DNA from 3 places in the Bradyrhizobium sp. 159 genome. Region 3 is predicted to be linked to each of the others. Evidence: predicted binding sites of a transcription regulator. Region 3 holds the regulator's gene; each other region holds the start of a gene.
What was found. The regulator LexA, encoded in region 3, represses DNA repair genes until DNA is damaged. The targets are predictions, from matches to a motif close to TGTTCNNNNTGTGTTCNG.
Positions count from the first base shown of each region.

Region 1: IVA96_RS02120 (DUF3072 domain-containing protein) is a predicted target of LexA. The motif match lies at 2,170-2,187, and genes of this name have one in related genera.
Region 2: IVA96_RS10150 (helicase-related protein) is a predicted target of LexA. The motif match lies at 4,476-4,493, and genes of this name have one in related genera.

Region 1 is NZ_JADPKE010000009.1:78,366-86,118, reverse strand. It holds gene IVA96_RS02135 (Do family serine endopeptidase) at 1-872, shown strand, start outside; gene IVA96_RS02130 (hypothetical protein) at 1,150-1,512, shown strand; gene IVA96_RS02125 (DUF6496 domain-containing protein) at 1,519-1,848, opposite strand; gene IVA96_RS02120 (DUF3072 domain-containing protein) at 1,939-2,133, opposite strand; gene IVA96_RS02115 (hypothetical protein) at 2,249-2,470, shown strand; gene IVA96_RS02110 (hypothetical protein) at 2,881-3,126, opposite strand; partial or broken gene IVA96_RS35730 (hypothetical protein) at 3,222-3,478, opposite strand; gene IVA96_RS02105 (hypothetical protein) at 3,618-3,839, shown strand; gene IVA96_RS02100 (HWE histidine kinase domain-containing protein) at 3,932-5,419, opposite strand; gene IVA96_RS02095 (HAMP domain-containing protein) at 5,433-7,753, opposite strand, start outside.
Region 2 is NZ_JADPKE010000041.1:219,638-227,390, reverse strand. It holds gene IVA96_RS10170 (UvrD-helicase domain-containing protein) at 1-525, opposite strand, end outside; gene IVA96_RS10165 (YaaC family protein) at 1,101-2,162, opposite strand; gene rpmB (50S ribosomal protein L28) at 2,332-2,637, opposite strand; gene IVA96_RS10155 (DUF3108 domain-containing protein) at 3,212-4,021, shown strand; gene IVA96_RS10150 (helicase-related protein) at 4,775-7,753, shown strand, end outside.
Region 3 is NZ_JADPKE010000061.1:90,693-98,445, reverse strand. It holds gene IVA96_RS17310 (glutamine--tRNA ligase/YqeY domain fusion protein) at 1-1,072, shown strand, start outside; gene IVA96_RS17305 (SgcJ/EcaC family oxidoreductase) at 1,080-1,466, shown strand; gene IVA96_RS17300 (DUF2171 domain-containing protein) at 1,556-1,789, shown strand; gene IVA96_RS17295 (ComEC/Rec2 family competence protein) at 1,885-4,164, shown strand; gene IVA96_RS17290 (hypothetical protein) at 4,303-4,737, opposite strand; gene lexA (transcriptional repressor LexA) at 5,292-5,993, opposite strand; gene glp (gephyrin-like molybdotransferase Glp) at 6,171-7,382, opposite strand; gene IVA96_RS17275 (hypothetical protein) at 7,604-7,753, opposite strand, start outside.

The DNA.
Region 1 (7,753 bases), on a different contig from region 3:
CCGCGGGTATCGTCTCGGCCAGCGGCCGCGACATCGGCAATGGTCCCTATGACGACTTCATCCAGATCGACGCGCCGATCAACAAGGGCAATTCGGGCGGTCCGGCTTTCGATATGAGCGGCAATGTGATCGGCGTGAACACCGCGATCTTCTCGCCCTCAGGCGGCTCGGTCGGTATCGGCTTCGATATTCCGGCTACGACTGCAAAACTCGTGGTGGCGCAATTGAAGGACAAGGGCGCAGTTACCCGCGGCTGGCTCGGCGTGCAGGTGCAGCCGGTGACGTCGGATATTGCCGACAGCGTTGGCCTCAAGGAGGCGCGCGGCGCGATCGTCGACAATCCGCAACCCGACAGCCCGGCGGCGAAGGCCGGCATCGAGGCGGGCGACGTTATCACCGCGGTCAACGGCACGGCGGTCAAGGATTCCCGCGATCTCGCCCGCACCATCGCCACCCTGGCGCCCGGCAGCTCAATCAAGCTCGACATCTTCCACAAGGGCGAAAGCAAGACGGTGACGCTGGCGCTTGGCGAGTTGCCGAACGAACGGCAGGCGCAGGGCAAGGCCTATGACGGCAAGGTGCAGCCGGGCACCGGCACGCCGCGCCTTGGGCTTGGTCTGGCTCCGGCCGGCGATGTGCAGGGCGCCGGCCGGGAGGGTGTCGTCGTCACGGAGGTTGATCCGGAGGGGCCGGCCGCGCAGCGCGGCATTCAGACCGGAGACGTCATCCTCAATGTCGGTGGCAAGGCTATCAGCAATGTCGCCGAAGTCCGTTCGGAGCTGGCGCAGGCCAAATCGTCCGGCAAGCGCAGCGTGCTGTTGCAGGTCAGAAGTGCGGATGCCACCCGATTCGTCGCGGTGCCGCTCGCGTAAGGCTGACTCCGATCAATACAAATCCAGAAAGGCGGCCTTCCGGCCGCCTTTCGCATTCGCACTCAAGATCCCACACGAGGCCACCGATAACATTCTCGTTAACGGCAGGGAGGGTGACCCGGTTCGTCCGAAAAAGCCGTGTTCGGCCATCAGACTTTCTGGCCGCGCATCTGCTCGGCGGCAATGAAGCCGTGGGGTCGGTTCGCGAGTGTGGAACTTCGAACCCCCTGACCGCTTTGTGGAACTGGCCGGTGGTTCGCATTTGATCGGTGCCGACATGGATCGATTGAAGCTCTCACTGATAAGTACGCTGCTCGTCGCGTGGTTCATCCTGCCGGCAGAAAACGCGCTCGGGCGCGACGATGGCCGCTATGCGAACTCGCCCCTGAAGCCATGGTTCGACAGCCTGCGCAGCCACCTCGGTCCGTGCTGCTCGGATGCGGACGGCTTTGCCGTCTCCGATCCCGATTGGGAATCGCACAACGGGCATTACCGTGTTCGGCTGGACGGGCAATGGGTCGAGGTGCCGGATGAAGCCGTCATCACCGAGCCGAACCGCGCCGGCCGCACCATGGTGTGGCCGGTGAAGACTGCGTTCGGAATTTCGATCCGCTGCTTCATGCCGGGCAGCATGATCTGACCGAGGTCAGCGTGACCGCTTGGTGGATTTGCGCTTTGACGATGCCCTGGACGATTTCTTGGAAGATTTCTTGGAAGTTTTCTTGGCAGATTTCTTGGAAGTTTTCTTGGCAGATTTCTTGGACGTCTTCCGCTTGGAGGCTTTCTTCGGGACTTTCTTGCCCTTCTTGCGTGCCTTTGACAGTCCGATCGCAATCGCCTGCTTGCGGCTCTTCACGCGTCCGCCGCGACCGCCACGTCCACTCTTCGCGGTACCTTTCTTGTAACGCCGCATCTCGCTTTCGACATCGCTGCCGGAGCTGCGCGAGTAGCGGCGCTTCTTTGCCTTACGTGCCATGCCTTTTCTCCCTTGGCCGAGGAAGAACCGTTCGACACCGGCATGGTTCCGAACAGCACGCGTGCAATGTTCCCGGCGGTCAAGGCAGCCCTAGAACGAATTCGCCAGTTCGATCTCGGCCTCCAGCACCTGGATGCGCCGCGCAGCCTCGGCGAAGGACAGATCCCGCGCATATTGTGCCGGCTGATACGCCTCTTCGCTCAGCCGCTTCAATCTCAGTCCCTGCGCCCGTGTCATCTGCTCGCTAAGGAAAACCCTGGCGTCGTATTTGGCCTGAACCTGCATGTCGCTCCTCCGGTTTGAAAACATGACTTGACTATATGTTCTTATTTTGTTCTAACAAGCCATGGACAACAGAATTAACGAAATTCGGCGTAAAATCAGCGCCTTGAGGCTGGAAATGGCCGAGGTCGAGGCGTCTGTGCGCGATCTCGTCAACGGCGATTGCGACTGCACCGAACGAGCTCTGGCGCAGATCGATCTGCGCCGGAAAATCAACCTGCTGATCGATGAATGGAAGGCGGCTGGGGGCGGTGACGTCCTGCCTGACGTCCGCGGCCAGATGCGTCTTCGCTCCGTGAAGAATGTCGACAAGGCGGCGCGCCTGTTGGCTGGCCACTAAGCGTGCGCGCAAGCGACATGCTGCCGATTGTCGATGCCCTCGGACACCTAACGGGCCGCGCTGTGCGGGCGGTGCCGGACGAGATCTGCGACAACGTTCCTCGTCCGCCGTGATGACGTGCCGGCGCGCGTCCGCGATGCTGCGAGGCCTTGTGCGGCGATCGCTATGCCTGGAGGAGGTGAAGCGGGCCGGCGGGCGATACGCTGGTCAGCGCGCCGAGCATGTGGCGCTAAAGTAGCAAAGTGTCTAGCGGTTTTCCGAAAAGATCATGCTCAAACAACAACCTGAAGCGCAATGACGATTCATCCATCTCATTGCGCTTTATGGCGCGAGGGTCTGGATGAACCGTCATCGTGCTTTGGTGAAGGGCCCCGCGCTGAACACGGGACTCTCACGTTACCGCGCAGAGTTCACTTGGTGTTGCTCATGCCGCCCTTGTTGTTCGTCATGGTGCCGCCCTGGTCGGAGCCGGGGCCAGAGCCGCCTTGACCGGAGGGATCGGCACCTTTGGAGGACTTGGTGTTCGCGCCCGTGGTCTGCGATGATGACATCGAGGACCCATGTTTGGCCTTGTGCGACTTCGCCTCCGCGGCGAACGGCGCGGCAGCGAGGCCAGTTGCCAACATTGCGGCGAGGGCGAGCTTGACTGTCTTCATATGGAGGAACTCCCTGGGTTAAATTGACGCAGGCGGCCAACTGCCGTTCCTCGCAGGAGTTCCCCAACAAAGCTTCTCCACGCGTCACGCGCGCTTCAAGATTGCTTGTTCTCTTCCAGGATGAACACGATGCCGGTGAGCGTCGCGCCGATCGCGAAGGTCGTCCCAGTGCGAGAGCGAACACAAGAGCGGCTTGGCTTCCGCCATGACTCAGCAGATTGGCGACGGCTGGATTGGAAAGAATGAGTGTGAGGCTGAAGGCGAGGCCGAGGGCTGCACCCATCATCGCATGTGTCATCAGCTTGATGAGGCCGGTGGGAGAGACCAGGCCCGACGACTTCTTCGCGCGCATGGAACCATGTCCCGATCTGGCACCCAAACGCGCGCGATAGTCATTAGTTCCATCTGGATGAAGGAATTTTCATCGCCAGCTTCATCCGACGTTCATGCCCGGCTTGCGAACATGAGGCCATCAACACGGGACATTTGATATGGGCAAGGTAGTCTTTCTGTACCGCTCGCTGGCCTATCGCAACGCGGCCGCAGACATCTTGCGCAAGGCGCGCAAGCTCCCGCGCGGCGCGGAGCGAAGCGCGGCCCGGCGCTACGCGAAGGCGTTGCGTGATCTCGCTCGAACGGAAGCTTGGCTCGAAGGACGCATCGCGCGCGACCCAAGGACGGAGCAGCGCATGACGAACACGGCGTCCGGCTAAAGCTCTCCCTTCCGATTGAAACGGAAGCTCTCGATTCTTGGCTTGACGCGCTTTCTTGACGCGAACCGGTTACCGCTTGGCTGGAAAACGCTCTAACCGGATGCGCGCTGCAACTCGGCCGCGGCGGCGGCATCAAATTTGCTGGGTGCTATCGTGGCCGGCTTGCGTGTCAACGGTACCTCGAGGCGGCACAACAGCCCCTCAGCGCGCCAATCGAATTTCGCCCGTCCGCCGAGCTGGGACTCGACGCTCGCGAGCAGGCTTCGCGTTCCGAAGCCTCGGGATTTCGGCGTCCTGACGAGCGGGCCGCCGGATTCCTCCCAGGTCAGCGTGAGGAGTTCGTCTTCGACCTGCCACCCGATCATGAGCCGCCCGGATCGTGTCGAAAGCGCGCCATATTTTGCCGAGTTGGTGAAAAGCTCGTGCAGAGCGAGCGCCAGTGTCTGGGCAGTCGTCGGCAGCAATTGAACCTCGGGGCCCGCCAACCTGATCTGGCCACTCGGCGAATAGGGTGCCAGCTCCTCGTCGATCAGCTTGGAGAGCTCGGCTCCCTGCCAGCTCGACAGCGACAGGATGGTGTGCACGCGCGCGAGCGCATTGATGCGTCCCTCGACGGCATTGACATAGGCCTTGACCTCGTCGGCACGGGTGAGGCGCACGATCGATTGCGCCAATGCCAGCGCATTCTTGGCGCGATGATCGACTTCCCGCGCGAGAAGGTTCTGCTGCTCTTCGGCGCGCTTGCGTTCGGTGATGTCCACCGTAACGCCGCTCACCCGCACCACGCGGCTGCTATGGTCTACCGTTGCGGCCGCCGTGCCGACGCACCAGCGTACCTCGCCATCGGGCCGCACAATGCGGAACTCCGTTTCATAGGAGCGCGTGCCGCTGTTGAACTCGGCGATTGCCTTGCGCAACTGATCGACGTCATCGGGATGCAACAGCGCCTGAACGTTGGCCGGGTTGACCTCGAAGCTCTCCGGGCTGACCCCAAAGATGCGATATTGTCCCTCGTCCCACATCCAGTCGCCGGTGATCCAGTCCCAATCCCAAGAGCCCATCTTGCCGGCGGCGATTGCCATGCTGCGCCGCTGCTCGCTCTCGCGAAGCTTGGCGGTGGAATTCTCCAGCTCGGCGGTGCGCGCGCGGACGCGGTCCTCGAGCTCCTGATTCAGTCGTTCGAGCTCGCGGGTCTTGCGATAGAGTTCGGCGAACACCTTGATCTTGGCGCGCAGCACCTCCGGCACGACAGGCACCGGAACGTAGTCGACGGCGCCCATCTCGTAGCCCCGCAGCCGGTCGATGTCGCTCACCTGAATGGCAGAGATGAAGATCATCGCGGTCTTCTGGAAGCGCGGATGCTCGCGGATCATCGCGGCGAGCTCGAAGCCGTCGAGCTCGGGCATGCAGACGTCGACTAGGATGACCGCGATCTCGGTCTTGAGCAGAACCTCCAGCGCCTCGCGGCCGGACGAGGCGATCACGAGGTTCTCGCCGAGATCCTTCAGGATCACCTCATAGGCGAGCAGCTTGGCCGGCTGGTCGTCGACGAGCAGGATGTTGACCTTTTCGTGGTCCATTCGCGGATCCAACTCAGCGGTGCAGCCACATGCGGATCGCAAGCAGCAATTGATCGGTGTTGACGGGTTTGGCGAGATAGTCGGACGCGCCGGCCTCCAGGCATTTCTCACGATCACCCTTCATCGCTTTGGCGGTCAGCGCGATGATCGGCAATCGCGCGAAGGCCGGGTTCTCGCGGATCACACCCATGGTCTGATAGCCATCCATCTGCGGCATCATGATGTCCATCAGCACGATGGCGATTTCCGGATTGGATTCGACCAGCGCGACCGCCTCGCTGCCGGTCGTGGCCGTCAACACCTTCATGCCGCGCCGTTCCAACACGCTCGACAGCGCGAAGATGTTACGGGCATCGTCGTCGACGAGCAGGGCCGTCTTGCCGATCAGGTCCTCGTCGGAACTGTTCAGCTTCTCCAGCATGCGCTGCTTCTCGACCGGTAGTTCCGTGATGACACGGTGCAGGAACAGCGCGGTCTCGTCGAGCAGGCGCTCCGGCGATTCCACGCCCTTGACCACGATGCTGCGCGCCATGGTGTGGAGTTCTGCATCCTCCTCCGCCGAGAGCTCGCGGCCGGTGAACACCACGACCGGAATGTTCGACAGCGCCTCGTCATTGCGGATCTCGTCGAGCACCTCGAAGCCGCTCATGTCCGGCAGCCGCAGGTCGAGCACCACGCAATCGCAAGGCTGCTCGCGCAGCGTCGAGAGCGCGCCGGCACCGGTGTCGGTAACCACGATCTCGATGTCGTCGTGGTGCAGCAGCTCGCGGATCGAGAGTTGTTCGGCCTCGTTGTCCTCGACGATCAGGAGTCGCTTGCGCCGCGGCCGCGCATATTCCTTGATCTGCGTCAGCGCGGCGGAGACGCCTTCCGTCGTCGTCGGCTTGTTGACGAAGGAGAAGGCCCCCCGCGCCAGCGCGTGCTGGCGGTCCTCGTCGAGCGTGATGATCTGGACGGGAATGTGGCGGGTCAGCGGATTGTGCTTGAGCTGGCTCAGCACCGTCCAGCCCAGCACGTCGGGCAGGAACACGTCGAGGGAGACGGCCGTCGGCTGGTACTGTTTGGCGAGCTCCAGCGCTTCGGCACCGCGGGCCGCAACCAGGACCTTGAAGCCCTTGTCGCGGGCGAGATCGACCAGCACGCGCGCATAGTGCGGATCGTCCTCCACAATCAGGAGGATGGTGTCGCCCGGCTCGATGTTGAGGCGGTCGTCGGGAAGCTGCTCGATGACGCGCTGCTGGTCAGGCGCGGCCGGCTGTAGCGCCGGCGGCTGGGTGTGTTGCTGTGGCGCGGGCGCAGCACGCGGTGCGAGCGTCGGGCCGGAATATTTCAACGGCAGATAAATCGTGAAGGACGAGCCCTTGCCCGGCGAACTGCGCAGGTGGATTTCGCCGCCCAGTAGGCTTGCGAGCTCGCGGCTGATCGCAAGCCCGAGGCCCGTGCCGCCATATTTGCGGCTGGTGCCGGCGTCAGCTTGTTGGAACGCTTCGAAGATCAGTTTCTGCTTCTCCAGGGGAATGCCGATGCCGGTATCGGACACCTCGAACGCGATCACGGCTGGTGCGGAGTTCAGTACCGGATGATCCGTCCCCCAGCCGCCGACCGCGCTGGCGACCTTCAGGCGCACCTCGCCTTCGGCGGTGAACTTGAAGGCATTGGAGAGCAGGTTCTTCAGCACCTGTTGCAGGCGCTTGGAGTCGGTGACGATGCTGCGGGGCAGGTTCGGATCGATGTCGATCTTGAACGACAGATTGCGGTTTTCCGCCTCGTGCCGGAACGGCCGGCCCACGGTCTCGAGCAGATTCGCGGTCAGGATTTCCTCGGCGTCGACCGTGACCGTGCCGGACTCGATTTTGGACAGATCGAGAATGTCGCTGATGAGATTGAGCAGGTCGGTGCCGGCGCCGTGGATGGTGCGGGCGAATTCGACCTGCTTGGCCGAGAGGTTGCCGTCCGGATTGTCGGTGAGCTGCTGTCCGAGGATCAGGATCGAGTTCAGCGGCGTGCGCAGCTCGTGGCTCATATTGGCCAGGAATTCGGACTTGTACTTCGAAGTTAGCGCGAGCTCGGTCGCCTTTTCCTCCAGCGCGCGGCGGGCCTGCTCGATCTCCTGGTTCTTGCGCTCGACCTCGACGTTGCGCTCGGCGAGCTGCTGCGCCTTCTGTTCGAGCTGGTCGTTGGTTTGCTGCAATTCGCGCTGCTGCGTCTGCAGCTCGCCGGCGAGCTGCTGCGACTGCTTGAGCAGGCCTTCGGTCTGCATCGTCGCCTCGATCGAGTTGAGCACGATGCCGATGGAGTCGGTGAGCTGCTCCAGGAACGTCATCTGCGATGTCG
Region 2 (7,753 bases), on a different contig from region 3:
GGCGAGCTTGTGCGGAAATATTAGGACTCGTTCAAAGGTGAGTCCTTTCGATTCGCCAAAATTCATCGCCTCGTAGCCGTGGCAATCTGTCTTGACATCCAGGCGGAGTACTTGCGGTCGGAATCTTTCAAGGTAGGCTGCTATATCGCTGTTATTAACGGCAAAGACTCCGTCGTGGCCGATTAGCTTATCGTTGAGTGATCTCGTCTTGGGCTCCCGCGGAAAGAAACCATCGGCAATATCGGCAATGCCCTGATTGCAGCGATGGGTCTCGGCTTGGTAGGTGGTCTTGCATAGTTTGAGTTTTTCCCACTCTCGAACTTTCTTAATGACCTTGATGCCGGAATAGGCGCTGTTCCTAACGGAGTTGTTTGTGCGAAATGTTGCCTGTCGGTGGTCACCAACAAGGTTCACTTGTACGCGTGAGCGCAAAATCAACTCGATTAAATCGAGATCATAGCCGGCGAGATCCTGAAATTCGTCGATGTAGATCATATCAAAGCGCTCTTCCAGCCTGCGGATCACGGCGCCGGCGGACGCTTCGTTGCAGGCGAGTACAAACTGCGCGATCTTGTCGGAGTAGATAAGGCCCTGATTTCCGAAGTAGAAACGTTTGATCTCAGTCTGCTTGGCGTATCTGTCAGATCGCCCTTGAGTCCAATGAACTCCTCGTATCCGAGAGCCGATTAGGCTCGATTGATAGGGTCGAGCAAGTTCGCGGAGCAGAAAGGAGTACCATGACCATACTTCTACATGTGCTGGGATGCAGCGATTGATTTGATAGATCTTCCCTTTGATCTCAGCGACATTATTTTGGGTATAAGTTACTAGAGCGCAGCGCCTTGTGGTCTCTTCTGAGATACGATTCCCTTCTTTTGGTCGAGCGATCCATTTATTTCACGCACCCGCTCGTCCGTGAGAAATTCGTCCTTCATCAATCGATATGAGAGAGCGAGATCGACCTGCTCCTTTTTACTCAGGCCGTCCTTAACAAGATCAAGAACGTAGCGACTTGCTGCGGAGTTGTTTCTTATCGTGCTGGCATCAATGAAGCTGGATTTGATCGGTATCGATCAGAGCGCACGCGATGTAGATATTCATCAGCTCGCTGCCCGGATGTTTGGAACTAGGAATTGAATGCCTGTTAGCTCCGATGCAATCTCGTCGATGAACTGTTCAGCAGACATCTGAATAAATTCGCTTAGTAACCAATTCTTCTGTCCAGCTAGGAGGGATGCCATCTGCGGCGGATTATAACGGCTGATCTCGCTGAGCCGGTGCATCGCGCCTAAGATGAGCGTAGGCAGTTGGCGTTCAATGCGCTTTGGGCCGCGCGTTCGAGACCTGATGTACCAAAGTGGCTCCGTGCCGTTTATAAAGAATAACTCGCTGCGCAGGCTCTGGTTTAGATCGGCAATGTTGGCTAGAGCCCTCGCGCCCAACTTACCGGGCTTTTGGCAGGCCGCGGAGGCTACAGACCGAATTGCCCGAGGGCCAAACTTCTCGTCGGCAACAAAAAGGACTGGGAGTCGCTTAACGGCCGTCGCGAAGGGAATGTTCTTCGTAATGTCTGCGCGAAAATATACTTGCTTGGATGGCCTATCTGCAACGAAACCGCAGTTAGCGATTGGAATAAACATTTCGGATTGCGATGTATAGGTTAGGCAATAGGTTCGGTGTATGAAAACCATGTTGAAGAATAGTTCTTGAAGAGTGTGAGTCTTGTTGGTTTCGGATTCTTGGTAGTAAGTCGACAGGCTTGGCAATACTCCATGTTGCTGGATTTTGATGCCAAGGTGATTGAGAGAGGAACTTCCTCGTTGCGAGGCCGGAGTGTGCTCTGAAACGCCGTGACGTTCGTTAAATACAATTCCCTTGGCTGATAGAAGCGCCTTCGTTGCATTCAAGAAAGAATAGTAAAGCAGCAGAGGTGCCGATTGAGGAGGAAGGCCGAGGGATACCTTGTGGAATTCCTGCGCTTGCTGCCAATAGAGGAGTGCCTTGTCCTTGCCTCCTCTCTTGAGCCACAAGGCAACGTATGTCCACGGGCTGTTCGTCAGAACATTTCGAGCTCCAATTACCGGAGCAATTATTGCCTTATGAGGCGGAATCGCTCGCCCTCTAAACTTTATCTGAAGTAGGTCCTTTGAGATATCGTCCATTGCTCTATCTGATTCGAGGCGCAGTTAGCTTACGCCGCGCTCTGTAGTTGCAGAAGAGCAAAGCTTCCCAAACAAAAACGGCCGGATCTTCCGATCCGGCCGCAACGCAACTCTACTGGCTAAGCCTACGCCACGCGACGCAACTTAGCCCCCGCCCAATTCTGAAATCTTAGCTCGCCTTCTTCGCCGGCGCGTCGCCGACCTTTTTCTGGATGGCGCGCTTCAGCTCGAGGGCGCGCGGCGACAGGACGTCGGCGCTGGCCTTGAGCAGGAAGGCATCTAAGCCGCCATTATGGTCGACGCTCTTGACCGCGTTGGTGGAGACGCGCAGGCGCACGTTGCGCTCCAGGGCTTCCGAGATGAACGTCACGTTGACGAGGTTCGGCAGGAAGCGACGCTTGGTCTTGATGTTGGAGTGGCTGACCTTGTGGCCGACGAGGGGGCCCTTGGCCGTCAGTTCGCAGCGGCGAGACATGGTAGAAATCCTCAGGTTCGAGCCCCCAACGATTTGCGGCCGCCATTCGGGGCGCCACGGGGGCAAATTCTTTCGTCCTTGCAGGGAGCGGGCGGACGTATAGGGGGGAAGGGGCGGGACGTCAAGGCGACGGGCCGTTTTTGGCCCGTCGTCCCGGGGCGCGGGGAGCGCGAACCCGGGATCTCGCGCGGCACCCGCGGTGCGCTCCCTCCCCCGCGCGCGGGGGAGGGTTGGGGAGAGGGCTGTCTCCGCGGAGGGGCAGTCGCGACAGTGCCCCCAAAGGAGAGAGCCCTCACCCGCGCTTCGCGCGACCTCTCCCGCAAGCGGGAGAGGTGACCGCGCCCGCGACCACACCTTCCCCGATCACCAAAACGGCAATGATCGGAACGCCTTACCATCACATAAAGGGCGTATTCGCGGCCGAAGAGTCCTGGGGAGTTCCGCCGCTTTTGGCGCCCAGCACATTGTTTGCCGCTGTTTTTGGCTTAACTAACAAGGCCTGACGGCCCCATTGGATGGCTTCGTGAATATCCTGACCTCTCATCCGCCGCGGCGGCGCGCCGGCCAGTTGGCCCTGGCGGCGCTGTGCGGGCTCGCCTTGGCGTGGGGGGCGGCGCCGGCAGCGGCGCAAGGCAAGCTCGAGGCGCAATATGAGGCGACGTTATCAGGCATTCCCGTCGGCAAGGGCGCCTGGAACATCGACATCCAGGACGACGTGTTCGCCGCCGCGGCCTCCGGCGGCACCACGGGGCTGCTGAAATCGTTCGCGGGTGGCTCGGGCACCGGCGCCTCGCAGGGCCGCGTCGTCAACGGCGCGCTGGTTGCGACCGGCTATCAGGCCTCCACCACCACCTCGAAGAAGACCGAAGAGATCCGCATCACGCTCGACAAGGGCAATGTGAAGGATTTTGCGATCCTGCCGGAGCCGCCGGTCGACCCCGATCGCATCGTCGTCACCGAAGCGCATCGCCGCGGCGTCTGGGACCCGATGACGGCCTCGCTGCTGCGCGTGCCCGGCAATGGCGATCCGGTGTCGCCGGAAGCCTGCCATAACAGCGCGCCCGTGTTCGACGGCCGCATGCGCTACGACTTGAAACTCGATTTCAAGCGCATGGAGAGCGTGAAGGCCGAGAAGGGATACAAGGGCCCGGTCGTGGTCTGCGCGCTCTATTTCGTGCCCGTGGCCGGCTACATCCCCGACCGCCCCGTAATCAAATACCTCGCCGCCCAGCGCAACATCGAGATCGCCTTTGCGCCGGTGGCGGGAACGCGCATCCTGGTCCCGTTCTGGCTGAAAGTGCCGACGCCCTTGGGGCCTGCGATGCTGGAAGCGACGAGCTTCATCACCTCCCCCCAGCCGCCACGCGTCGCCAAGACGCAGTAGCAGTTCTTAACCCTCCCCTGGAGGGGAGGGTCGGCGCACATGAGCGCAGCGAAATGTGCGACGGGGTGGGGTGATCTCTCCCCACGGGCGCTGTGCCGGGCGGAAAGATCACCCCACCCCGCTCGCGCTGCGCGCGATCGACCACGGGCGAGCTACGCTCGTCCCGGACCCCTCCAGGGGAGCGTAAGAACGTATGAGATATCAATGACTTCCCTACTGTGCATGGGGTTGTTTTCGCATTTTTGTTTTGGCAGGTCGGGGAACCTGGAATCCATTTGACTCCCGCCCGATTCTGATTCGACTCCCCGCCGCCCCAGCTTTAAGGAATCCGTCATCAAATCGTCGCTTGTACGGCAGCCCGAGCCTTCATCTAGTGCGCACCTGTGGCGAGTCCCGCGACATGTTGCGTGAACGGAACGGGACGCAATCGGGAGTCAGCGATTCGGCCGCGATTCGTTCTAGAGTCGTTCCGAAGCTTAAGGCGAGCGGGAAAGGCGTCGCAAACTGAGACAGTTGCGCGAGGTTGGGAAGACTGCTCCGCGCTCGCTGTCATCGCCCGGCTTGACCGGGCGATCCAGTACGCCGAGGCGGTCGTGGTTGAGCCGATGAGCCACGGCGTGCCACATGCCCCGGTCAAGCCGGGGCATGACAGCGGAGCGCGTGGTGGCGTTCGGAGACATCGCTGACACCTGATCGCCTCATCGCCTCAAACAGCACTGACATTCGCCCAAATCGGCACTACCTATCTCCGGAATGGCTTTTTCTTCCTCCCCCTTCGCTTCCGAGCGTGCCCCCGGCGCCGGCGTCACTGCGGTGCTCGGGCCGACCAACACCGGCAAGACCCATCTCGCCATCGAGCGGATGCTCGCGCATCCCTCCGGCATGATCGGGCTGCCGCTGCGCCTGCTTGCGCGCGAGGTCTATAACAAGATCGCCGATCGCGCGGGGCCAGAGAGCGTCGCGCTCGTGACCGGCGAGGAGAAGATCAAGCCGAAGAAGCCGCGCTATTGGGTCTCGACCGTCGAGGCGATGCCGCGCGATCTCGACGTCTCCTTCCTCGCCATCGACGAGGTCCAGATCGCCTCCGACCTCGAACGCGGCCACGTCTTCACCGACCGCATTCTCAACCGCCGTGGCCGCGACGAGACGCTGCTCTTGGGCGCCGCCACGATGCGCCCGATCATCGAGCGCCTCTTGCCGGGCGTGTCCATGATCACGCGGCCGCGCCTGTCGCAGCTCGAATTCGCCGGCGACCGCAAGATCACGCGCCAGCCGCGCCGCACCGCCATCGTCGCCTTCTCCGCCGACGAGGTCTACGCCATTGCCGAGCTGATCCGCCGCCAGCATGGCGGCGCCGCCGTGGTGCTGGGCTCGCTCAGCCCTCGCACCCGCAACGCGCAGGTGGCAATGTTCCAGAACGGCGACGTCGACTATCTCGTCGCCACCGACGCGGTCGGCATGGGCCTCAATCTCGACGTCGACCACGTTGCCTTTGCCTCCGATCGCAAGTTCGACGGCTACCAGTTCCGCCGCCTGACGCCCTCGGAATTTGCGCAGATCGCCGGCCGCGCCGGCCGCGCCACGCGCAACGGCACCTTCGGCACCACCGGCCGCTGCGCCCCGTTCGAGCCCGAACTCGTCAACGCGCTCCAGAACCACACCTTCGACGCCGTGAAGATGCTGCAATGGCGCAACTCGAAGCTGGATTTCTCTTCGCTCGGCGCGCTCCAGGTGTCGCTGAACCTGGCCCCAGGGCACGAGGCGCTGACGCGCGCCCCGATCGCCGAGGACATGCGCGTGCTCGATCATGCTGCGCGCGACGTCGATGTGCGCGATATCGCGCATGGCAAGGTGGCCGTGGAGCGCCTCTGGGAGGCCTGCCAGGTCCCCGATTACCGAAAGCTGTCGCCGGCCGCCCATGCCGAGCTGGTGACGACGCTGTACGGCTTCCTGATGCAGAAGGGATGCATCCCCGATAGCTGGTTTGCCGCCCAGGTCGATCAGGCCGACCGCGTCGATGGCGACATCGACACGCTGTCGGCCCGGATCGCGCAGATTCGCACCTGGACCTTCGTCGCCAACCGCCCGGATTGGCTGAAAGACCCCGAACGCTGGCAGGGGATCGCGCGCGAGGTCGAAAATAAATTATCGGATGCGCTCCATGAACGCTTGACTGAGCGTTTCGTTGATCGCCGGACCAGTGTATTGATGCGCCGCCTGCGGGAGAACACGAGCTTGAATACTGAAATCGGCAAGACCGGCGAAGTCATCGTCGAAGGCCACGTCATCGGCCGCCTCGACGGCTTCACCTTTGCACCGGACGCTGCGGAAGCCGGCTCCGATGCGAAAGCCTTGCAGGCTGCAGCGCAAGCGGTGCTCGCCGGCGAGATCAACGCGCGCGCCGAAAAGCTGGGCAATGCACCGGACGAGCAGTTCGTGCTGACCTCCGAAGGCATCATCCGCTGGACCGGCGATGCCGTGGCGCGCCTGTCCGCCGCAGACGACGCGCTGCATCCGCGCATCCGCATCATCTCGGACGAGAGATTGACTGGGGCGCCCCGCGAGAAGGTGCAGGCCCGACTCGAGCTCTGGCTCAAGACGCATATCGAAAAGCTGCTCGGGCCGATGTTCGAGCTGTCAAAGGCCGAGGATGTCACCGGCATCGCCCGCGGCATCGCCTATCAGCTGGTCGAGGCGCTCGGCGTGCTGGAGCGGCCGAAGATCGCCAGCGAGCTGAAGGATCTCGACCAGTCCTCGCGCGCGGTCTTGCGCAAATACGGCGTCCGCTTCGGGGCCTATCACATCTATTTCCCCGGTCTGCTCAAGCCCGCCGCGCGCGCGCTCGCAGCGCTGCTCTGGGCGTTGAAGCAGGACAATGTCGATCTCTCCGCGCTGTCTGGCGCTCAGCATCTGGCATCTTCGGGCCGCACCTCGTTCCCGGTCGACAAGCAGCTGCCGCGCGATGCCTATCGCGTGCTCGGCTACAAGCAGGCCGGCGAGCGCGCCGTGCGCGTCGATATTTTGGAGCGGCTTGCCGATCTGATCCGCCCGGCGCTGGCCTGGCGCGAGAACTCGCCCGGCGAAAAGCCGGCCGGCGCGTTCGACGGCCGCGGTTTTGTGGTGACGCAGGCGATGACCTCGCTCACCGGGTCGGCCGGCGAGGACTTTGCGTCCGTGCTGCGCGCGCTCGGCTATCGCATGGAGAAGCGTCCGCCGTTGCCGCCAAAGCCTGTGGTGACCGAGACGGTCGCGGCAGAGACGCCGCCCGTCGAGGGCAGCGCGGAGACGTCGACCGAGACCGCAGCGGAGGCCGTAGCGGGTCTGTCGGCAGAAGCATCCGGTGAAGTCGCTCCCGAAGCCGTCACGGTCGAAGACGCCCCCGGCATGGAGCAGCACGACGGGGGCGCGCAGGACGCAGAGCCTGCGCCGGAAGCTCCGCCTGAGGCTGCCGTCACGCCCGAAGATGCGCCCGGCATCGCGCCACCGGCGGAAGAGATTGCTGCGCCGGCAGAGGCTGCCGGCCTCGAAGCCGCTGCCGCCGAGACCGCGGCAACGGAAGCTGCTGCATCGCCTGATGCTGCCGCGCCTGAAGCCGTCGCGCCTGAGGCTGCGGCGACGCCGGCCGAGCCCGAGCTCGTCGAGGTCTGGCGTCCCGGCGGCCGTCACGAGGATCGCAAGCCGCGCCACGAGCGCCATCGCCATCAGCGTCACCATCAGCCGCGTCCGCAGGCG
Region 3 (7,753 bases):
GCGCACCGGCACCAAATGGAGCATTTATCCGAGCTACGATTATGCCCACGGCCAGTCGGATGCGATCGAGGGCATCACGCACTCGATCTGCACGCTGGAGTTCGAGGACCACCGCCCGCTCTATGACTGGTTCATCGAGAAGCTGCCGGTGCCCTCGAAGCCGCACCAGTACGAGTTCGCGCGGCTGAACCTGACTTACACGCTGCTGTCGAAGCGCGTGCTGACCCAGCTCGTTCGCGACGGCCATGTCGCGGGCTGGGACGATCCGCGCATGCCGACCATCGCGGGGATGCGCCGCCGCGGCGTGCCGCCGGCCGCGCTGCGCGAATTCGTCAGGCGCATCGGCGTCGCCAAGGCCAACAGCGTGGTTGACGTCGGCATGCTCGAGTTCTGCATCCGCGAGGAACTAAACCGCACGGCGCAGCGCCGCATGGCGGTGCTGAAGCCGCTGAAAGTGGTGATCGAGAACTATCCGGAGGGGCAGGTCGAGGAGCTCGAGGCGATCAACCACCCGGATGACCCCAGCGCCGGCACGCGCAAGATCAGCTTCGGCCGCGAGCTCTATATCGAGCGCGACGACTTCATGGAGAACCCGCCGAAGAAATTCTTCCGCCTGTCGCCAGGCAACGAGGTGCGGCTGCGCTATGCCTATTTCGTCAAGTGCACCGGCGTGATCAAGAACGACGCAGGCGAGGTGGTGGAGCTGCGCTGCACCTACGATCCCGCGACCAAGGGCGGCAACGCGCCCGATGGCCGCAAGGTCAAGGCGACGATGCACTGGCTGCCGGCAGCGACGTCGAAGCCTGCTGAAATCCGCATCTACAACCAGCTGTTCTCCAATCCGAGCCCGGACGCCTCGAATTTCGCGGCCGATCTCAACCCGCAGTCGCTGGAGATCTTGTCCGATGCGCGGATCGAGGCATCGGTCGCGGAGAGCAATTCGACCGAGCCGATGCAGTTCGAGCGCCAGGGCTATTTCGTGCGCGACAAGGACTCGACGCCGGGCAAGCCGGTGTTTTCGCGCACCATCGGTCTGCGCGACACGTTTGCAAAGGAAGTCGCGAAAGGTTGAGGCACCCATGAGCAACGAAACCGACGCCATCGTTTCCGCCATCATCGCGAAATGGTGCGCCGGCTTCGCGACGCTCGACGCCGCCGCGCTGTCCTCGCTCTATGCGAGCAACGCATTCTTCTTCGGCTCCAACCCGAAACTCTATCGGGGCAGGGACGGCGTTGCGGACTATTTCAACGGCCTGCCGCGATGGCGCAAGCCGAGTGCGACGTTTTCCGAGGTGCATGCCGCGCAGGCAGGTCCTGACATGATCAACATGGCGGCAACCGTCTCGTTCGACCTCGCCGGCGAGCGTCCTGATCTCGTCGTCAAGGTGAGCTGGGTCATCATCCGCGAGGACGGCGCGTGGAAGATCGTCAACCACCATGCCTCGTCGAAGGAACCGCTGATCTGACGAGCGGGCGGCACACGGCATCGTCATTTTCGCGTGGGAAACGAACGCGCGCCTCTGACGTTGGGGTGAATCCAAACGAGGGTCCATCCATGCAGAACATCGCAGAACATATGGAAATCATCGGCGCCGATGGCGTCCATATCGGCACCGTCGATCGCGTTGAGGGCAACCGCATCAAGCTGACCAAGAAGGACAGCGGCGAGGGCCGCCACAAGGGCCACCATCATTTCATCGATAAGGGTCTCGTTGCCGACGTCGAAGGCAACAAGGTCCGCCTCTCGGCCAAGGCCTCGGTCGCCGTGACCATGGAAGAGGAAAAGTAGGGGACGTCCAAGTTCGTTCCTGATCCGTACCGCTATTCGCACAGCCGCACGTTCCGGTAGCCTCTGCACCTATCGCGTATCGTAAGGTGCAGGGAATGGCGGAGCCTGGCCGGCCAGTGCGCTCCCAGGGAGTTGCCGGAACGTGGCCGGTTGGCCGCGCCGCGCCCGCTGGCGGCTTTGCGCCGGCGGGCTTTGGCGCCTGGCCCGCGATCGTCGAGACGGCGCGCGAATGGGCGCGTGCCGAGGCCGGCGCCGGTCGGCTGTTGCCCTGGGTGCCGGTCGCCTTCGGCGGCGGCATCGCGCTCTATTTCGCTGCCGATCACGAGCCGGTGCTGTGGGTCGTTGCCGCGTCGGCCATCGCGCTCATGCTCGGCGCCGTCCTGCTGCGGCGGAGTCGGCTGTTCGCGCCCGCGATCATGATCGCGGCTGTCGCGGCTGGCTTTGCCATGGCGACCTGGAAGACCGCGCGCATCGCCCATACGGTGCTGGCCAAGCCACTCTATTCGGTATCGCTGTCGGGCTACGTCGAGACCCGCGACATCCGCGAGCGCACGGATCGCTTCGTGCTGCGCGTCACCGCCATGGAGGCGCAGCGCAGCGACGTCAGGCTCGAGCGCGTCCGCCTCTCGGTGCGCAAGGGGATGGCACCGCAGGTCGGCAGTTTCGTGCAGCTGAAGGCGCGCTTGATGCCGCCGATCTCTCCCGTGCGCCCGGGTAGCTACGATTTCTCCCGCGACATGTTCTTTCAAGGCATCGGCGCCTCCGGTTTTGCAATGGGCGCGATTACGGTGGCAGCCCCGCAGGAGACCGGCGGCTTGCGGCTGCGCTACGCAGCCTTCACGCAGGGCTTGCGTGATGCGATCGACGCACGCATCCGTGCGACGCTCGAGGGCGACAACCGTGCGATCGCGACCGCGCTGCTCACCGGACGGCGCGATGCCATCACCACGCCCGTCAACGACGCCATGTTCATCTCGGGGCTTGGCCATGTGCTGTCGATCTCCGGCTATCACATGGCGGTCGTCGCCGGTGTCGTGTTTTTCGCGGTGCGCGCCCTGCTGGCCTTGATCCCGGGGCTGGCGGCGGGATTTGCCATCAAGAAATGGTCAGCGGCCGCCGCGCTGGTGGCGGCTGCGTTCTACCTGCTGCTGTCAGGCGCGGAGGTCGCCACGCAACGCTCGTTCTTCATGACGGCGGTGGTGCTGATCGCGGTCATGGTCGATCGCCGCGCTATCACCTTCCGCACGCTGGCCGTGGCGGCACTGATCGTGCTCGCGGTCGCGCCGGAAGCGCTGGTGCATCCGAGCTTTCAAATGTCCTTCGCCGCAACGCTCGGGCTCGTGGCGCTGGTGCAGATCGGCATGCCGAACCTGTTTGCCTCGCCCGATCATTCCGCGACGGCCCGTATCGCGCTGTGGGGCGGCCGCGAGATCGCGATGCTATTCCTGGCCTCGCTGATCGCAGGACTTGCGACCACGCCCTATGCCGCCTTCCACTTCCATCGCGTCACCCCGTTCGGCGTGCTCGCCAATCTCGGCGCGATGCCGGTGGTCTCGGCACTGGTGATGCCGGCTGGCCTGTTGGGACTGCTCGCGGCTCCCTTTGGGCTTGACAGCGTGTTCTGGTGGCTGATGGGGATCGGCATCGACTGGATGGTCGCGGTGTCGCGCTGGGTGGCGGCACTGCCGGGTGCAGTCGGCCGGATCCCTGCCTTCGGCACCGCGCCGCTGATCGCGGCAAGCCTCGGGATCATCTTGATGGGCCTGTTGCGCACGCCCTTGCGCTGGTCTGGCGCCTTGGTGCTGCTGGCCGCCATCGCGTGGGGCCTGTCGGTGCGGCAGCCCGACATCCTGATTGCCGGGGACGGCGCCAGCGTCGCGGTGCGGGGCAGGGACGGGCAGTTGCATGTGATCCGGGCGAGCAAGGATGGCTTTCTGCTCAAAGAGTGGTTAGCTGCCGACGCCGATCCGCGCGATGCCGGGAGTAGCTCGCTGGCTGACGGCGTGTCGTGCGACGAGTCCGGCTGTGTGACGCCGCTTGCCGACGGTCGGCTGGTCGCGCTTTCACTGCGCATCGATGCGCTGGCTGAGGATTGCAGTCGCGCCGCGCTGGTGGTCACGACGCGCCCCGCGCCGCCCGATTGCGCGGCGATGGTGGTCGACCGGCAGCGTCTCACCAGCCAGGGCGCGCTGGCGTTGACGCAGCGTGGTGACGGCTTTGCGATACAGGCGGTGAGAGCAAGAGGCACAAGCCGTCCCTGGTTGCCGGCCGGCGCCGGCGAGGGTGATTTCGATGGGAGCCTTGTGCCGAGGACGGCCGCGGCCCGCAACCGGGATGCAACGCCGGCGGAGACCGACTTGCAGGTCGACGATTAGGGGCCGGACGATTAAAAACAAATGCGAAGAGTAGGTCCGGGTCCGACCGGACTCCGCAGCACACAAATTATACCATCTCGCCGGCCTCGGCCGGCGATGGCATTTCAATCCTGGCCCGACCCCGCGGGCGGGGACGGCTCAGCCAATCGGCAGGCGCGTGATCGTCGACCGGCTATCGGCAACGATCTGCGGCTTGTGCTCGCGCTCGCTGACCGGCTGCGTCACCGGCAATTGCAGCACGGTTGCGCGCTGGCCTTCGACGAGCTGCGTCACCAGCACGTATTTGCCGTCGGGGAATTCGATCGCGTCATGATGGCGGTCGGGTATGTGCGGATCGATCTTGCCGAACTTGCCGACGCGGGAGTTGATGGTGCGCGTCCAGATCCAGCGATTATCGTAACGGACGTTGTCGGCGAAGGCGAGCTCCGTTCCCGGCAGCAGGCAGACGGCCACGGTCGGATCGGCCGCGGAAGCAAAGCCGCGCGTTGAGGTGCCGCGGAACGTTGTCGACACGATCGTCTCGCCGACTTCGGCGGGGCGAGATGCAACGGCATGCAGGCTGTAGTCACACATCGGGTGCTCCTCATTCGAAGATAGCAACCCGCGCCTCCTTCGGAGGCGCAAGCCTCTATCAGAGTGGAAGCACGTAACGCTCTGCTCGGTTGTGGGCAAATCTGCGGCTGGCGTTGCCGGACACGATCACATTATCTTTCCCGAAGTCATAGGAACAAAGCTCGCTTCAGTGCATTCGGCGGATGCGAGCGCCCGTGGCCTGCGGGCGCCGAGAGGGGGAATGTGGCCAGCTTCGCCGTGGCTGTCGGTTGATGGGAGTTTAGGCGTTGCGGAATAGCTCGCTCCCTACGTGCGCAGATTGCGTGCATGGTGCTGCAATTGAGTTGCGAATGCTTGCGCGGCCGATGCAAGCGATCAGCACGCTGCGAAGGCGCTTAAAGCGATCCTGCGCACGATCTCTTCACAAGCGATGCGTGCTTGGAGCCGCATGCCGAGGATGGAGCGCCGGAGAGAGGGGCCGGATAATCTGCGCAAGACCAAAAGACTATCCAGCTGGAGCGGACCATCGTCCGCTCCAATCGGAATCATTGGTATCGAATGACCGCTGGCCCGTCTCAGTACTTGCGGTACAGCCCGATCAGCTTGCCCTGAATCTTCACCCGGTTCGGCGGCAGGATGCGCACCTCGTAGGCGGCATTGGCGGGCTCGAGCGCGATCGACGCCCCCCGGCGACGAAAGCGCTTGAGCGTCGCTTCCTCGTCGTCGATCAGGGCCACCACGATGTCGCCGGTATCGGCGCTCTCGTTACGCTGGATCAGCGCCATGTCGCCATCGAGAATGCCGGCTTCGACCATCGAATCGCCGCGCACTTCGAGTGCGTAGTGTTCGCCCGAGCCGAGCATGTCGGGCGGCACGCTAATGGTGTGACTGCGGGTCTGCAACGCTTCGATCGGCGTGCCGGCCGCGATGCGACCCATCACGGGCACCGCAACGGGACGCTCGCCTTCGTCCGCGGAAGAACTGGAGCTCGCGCGCACCTTGCCGAGATTGCCCTCGATGACGCTCGGCGTGAAGCCGCGGCGGCTGCCGGCGGCGGCCTGGAGCTCGGGCAGCTTGATCACCTCGATGGCGCGGGCGCGGTTGGGCAGGCGGCGGATGAAGCCGCGCTCCTCGAGCGCGGTGATCAGGCGATGGATGCCCGATTTCGAGCGCAGGTCGAGCGCATCCTTCATCTCGTCGAAGGAGGGCGGCACGCCACTTTCCTTCAGACGTTCGCTGATGAACCGCAGAAGCTCGTATTGTTTGCGCGTTAACATCTCGACCAAAGTCCCCCGGTTGATGTCGTTCGATTCCGAGACGCTAAATTGGAGCGGTGAACCGCTACATGCTCGAAACAAATCATGAACGGACACTATATGTTCGATATGTGTTCCGCAACTGCTTAATTTACCGTGAACGGGACAAAGTTCGCGGAACGCGTGTGGTGGATGCGTTCAGACGGGCAGGCGCAGGACCTCGCAAGGCGAGCCGGCTTCTGCCTTCGGAGCGAACGGTGCGCGGACGAGAAGTGCCTGTGCTGCAGCGAGATTCGCAAGCAGCGAGGAATCCTGGTGATTGACGGGAAGGGCCACCAACGTGCCATCGTCGCGCGTCTCCAGATGTGCGCGCAGATAGTCCGCGCGCATATCGTTTGCATCCACATCGCGGCCGAGCACGGCGCGTTCTTGTCGGTGATGAATCATGGATCGTCCCGACAAGGCGCGAATCAGCGGCACCAGGAACAGGAAGGCGCACACGTAGGATGACACAGGATTGCCCGGCAGGCCGATCACGCGCATCGCGCCGAGCCGCCCATGCATCATCGGCTTGCCCGGGCGCATCGCGATCTTCCAGAACGCCATCGCGATGCCTTCGTCCCTCAACGCCTGCTGGACCAGATCATGGTCGCCGACCGACGCGCCGCCGCTCGTGACCAGGATCTCGGCGCCGCTCTCGCGGGCGCGGCGGATGCCGGCAGTGGTGGCCTCCAGCGTATCGGCGGCAATGCCGAGGTCGATGGTATCGGCCCCCTCGCTGCGGGCGAGCGCGTGCAGGGCATAGCCGTTGGAATAGACGATCTGGCCGTGAGCGGGTGTGGTTCCCGGCATGACCAGCTCGTCGCCGGTGGCGAGGATCGCGACCTTCGGACGGCGGCAGACGGCAAGCTGCGGATGATTCATGGCGGCGGCGAGCGCGAGATCGCGCTCGGTGAGACGGGTTCCCTTGCGCAGGAGCACGTCTCCTTCGGAGAAGTCGACGCCCGCGGGGCGGATGTGGCGGCCGGCAATCGCGGCTTCCTTGATCGTGATGCGCTTGCCGTCCGCAACCGTGTCCTCCTGGATCACGACCGCGTCGGCACCGTTGGGAATGACGCCGCCGGTGAAGATCCGCACGGCTTCGCCGGGGCCCAGCGTTCCCGCGAACGGACGACCCGCCGCCACTTCGCCAATCAAGGTGAGCGTACTATCGAGCTTTGTTGCATCGCTCGCGCGCACCGCGTAGCCGTCCATCGCCGACATTGCTTCCGGCGGCTGTGTGCGCAGCGCCGGGACATCGCGTGCGAGCACGCGATGATAGGCCTCGTTGAGGGAAACCATCGCTTCAGGCAGCGGCTCCGCACCCGCCAGCACCGCGGCAAGCGCGTCAGAAACCGGCATCAGGGCCAAGGGCGGAAACTCCTGCTGAGCATATCGGCAATGGGCGGCGAAAGTTCTAGCCGAGTGCAGGCGCGAGGCAAAGGCGCCGACAGGATGATTTATCCTGCGTGATCTCCGTCATGAAGAATCGTGCTCAGACCGGTCACGGCATGATCCGGAAGGCGAGACAGACCGGTACGAGGATAGCCATGGCGAGGACGAGAAGGATGAGCGCCACGGCCGGCATCGGATCAACTCTGCGTCTGTTCGCCCGAACTGACGCTGGATGTCACGTCCGGAGCTTTGGGGCTTTGATCCTTGTCCGGCAGCGGATCGGCCTGCGACTTTAGGTCGGCGGCCTTGCTGATCAGCTTGGCGGAGAGGCGCGAATCCGAAGTTGT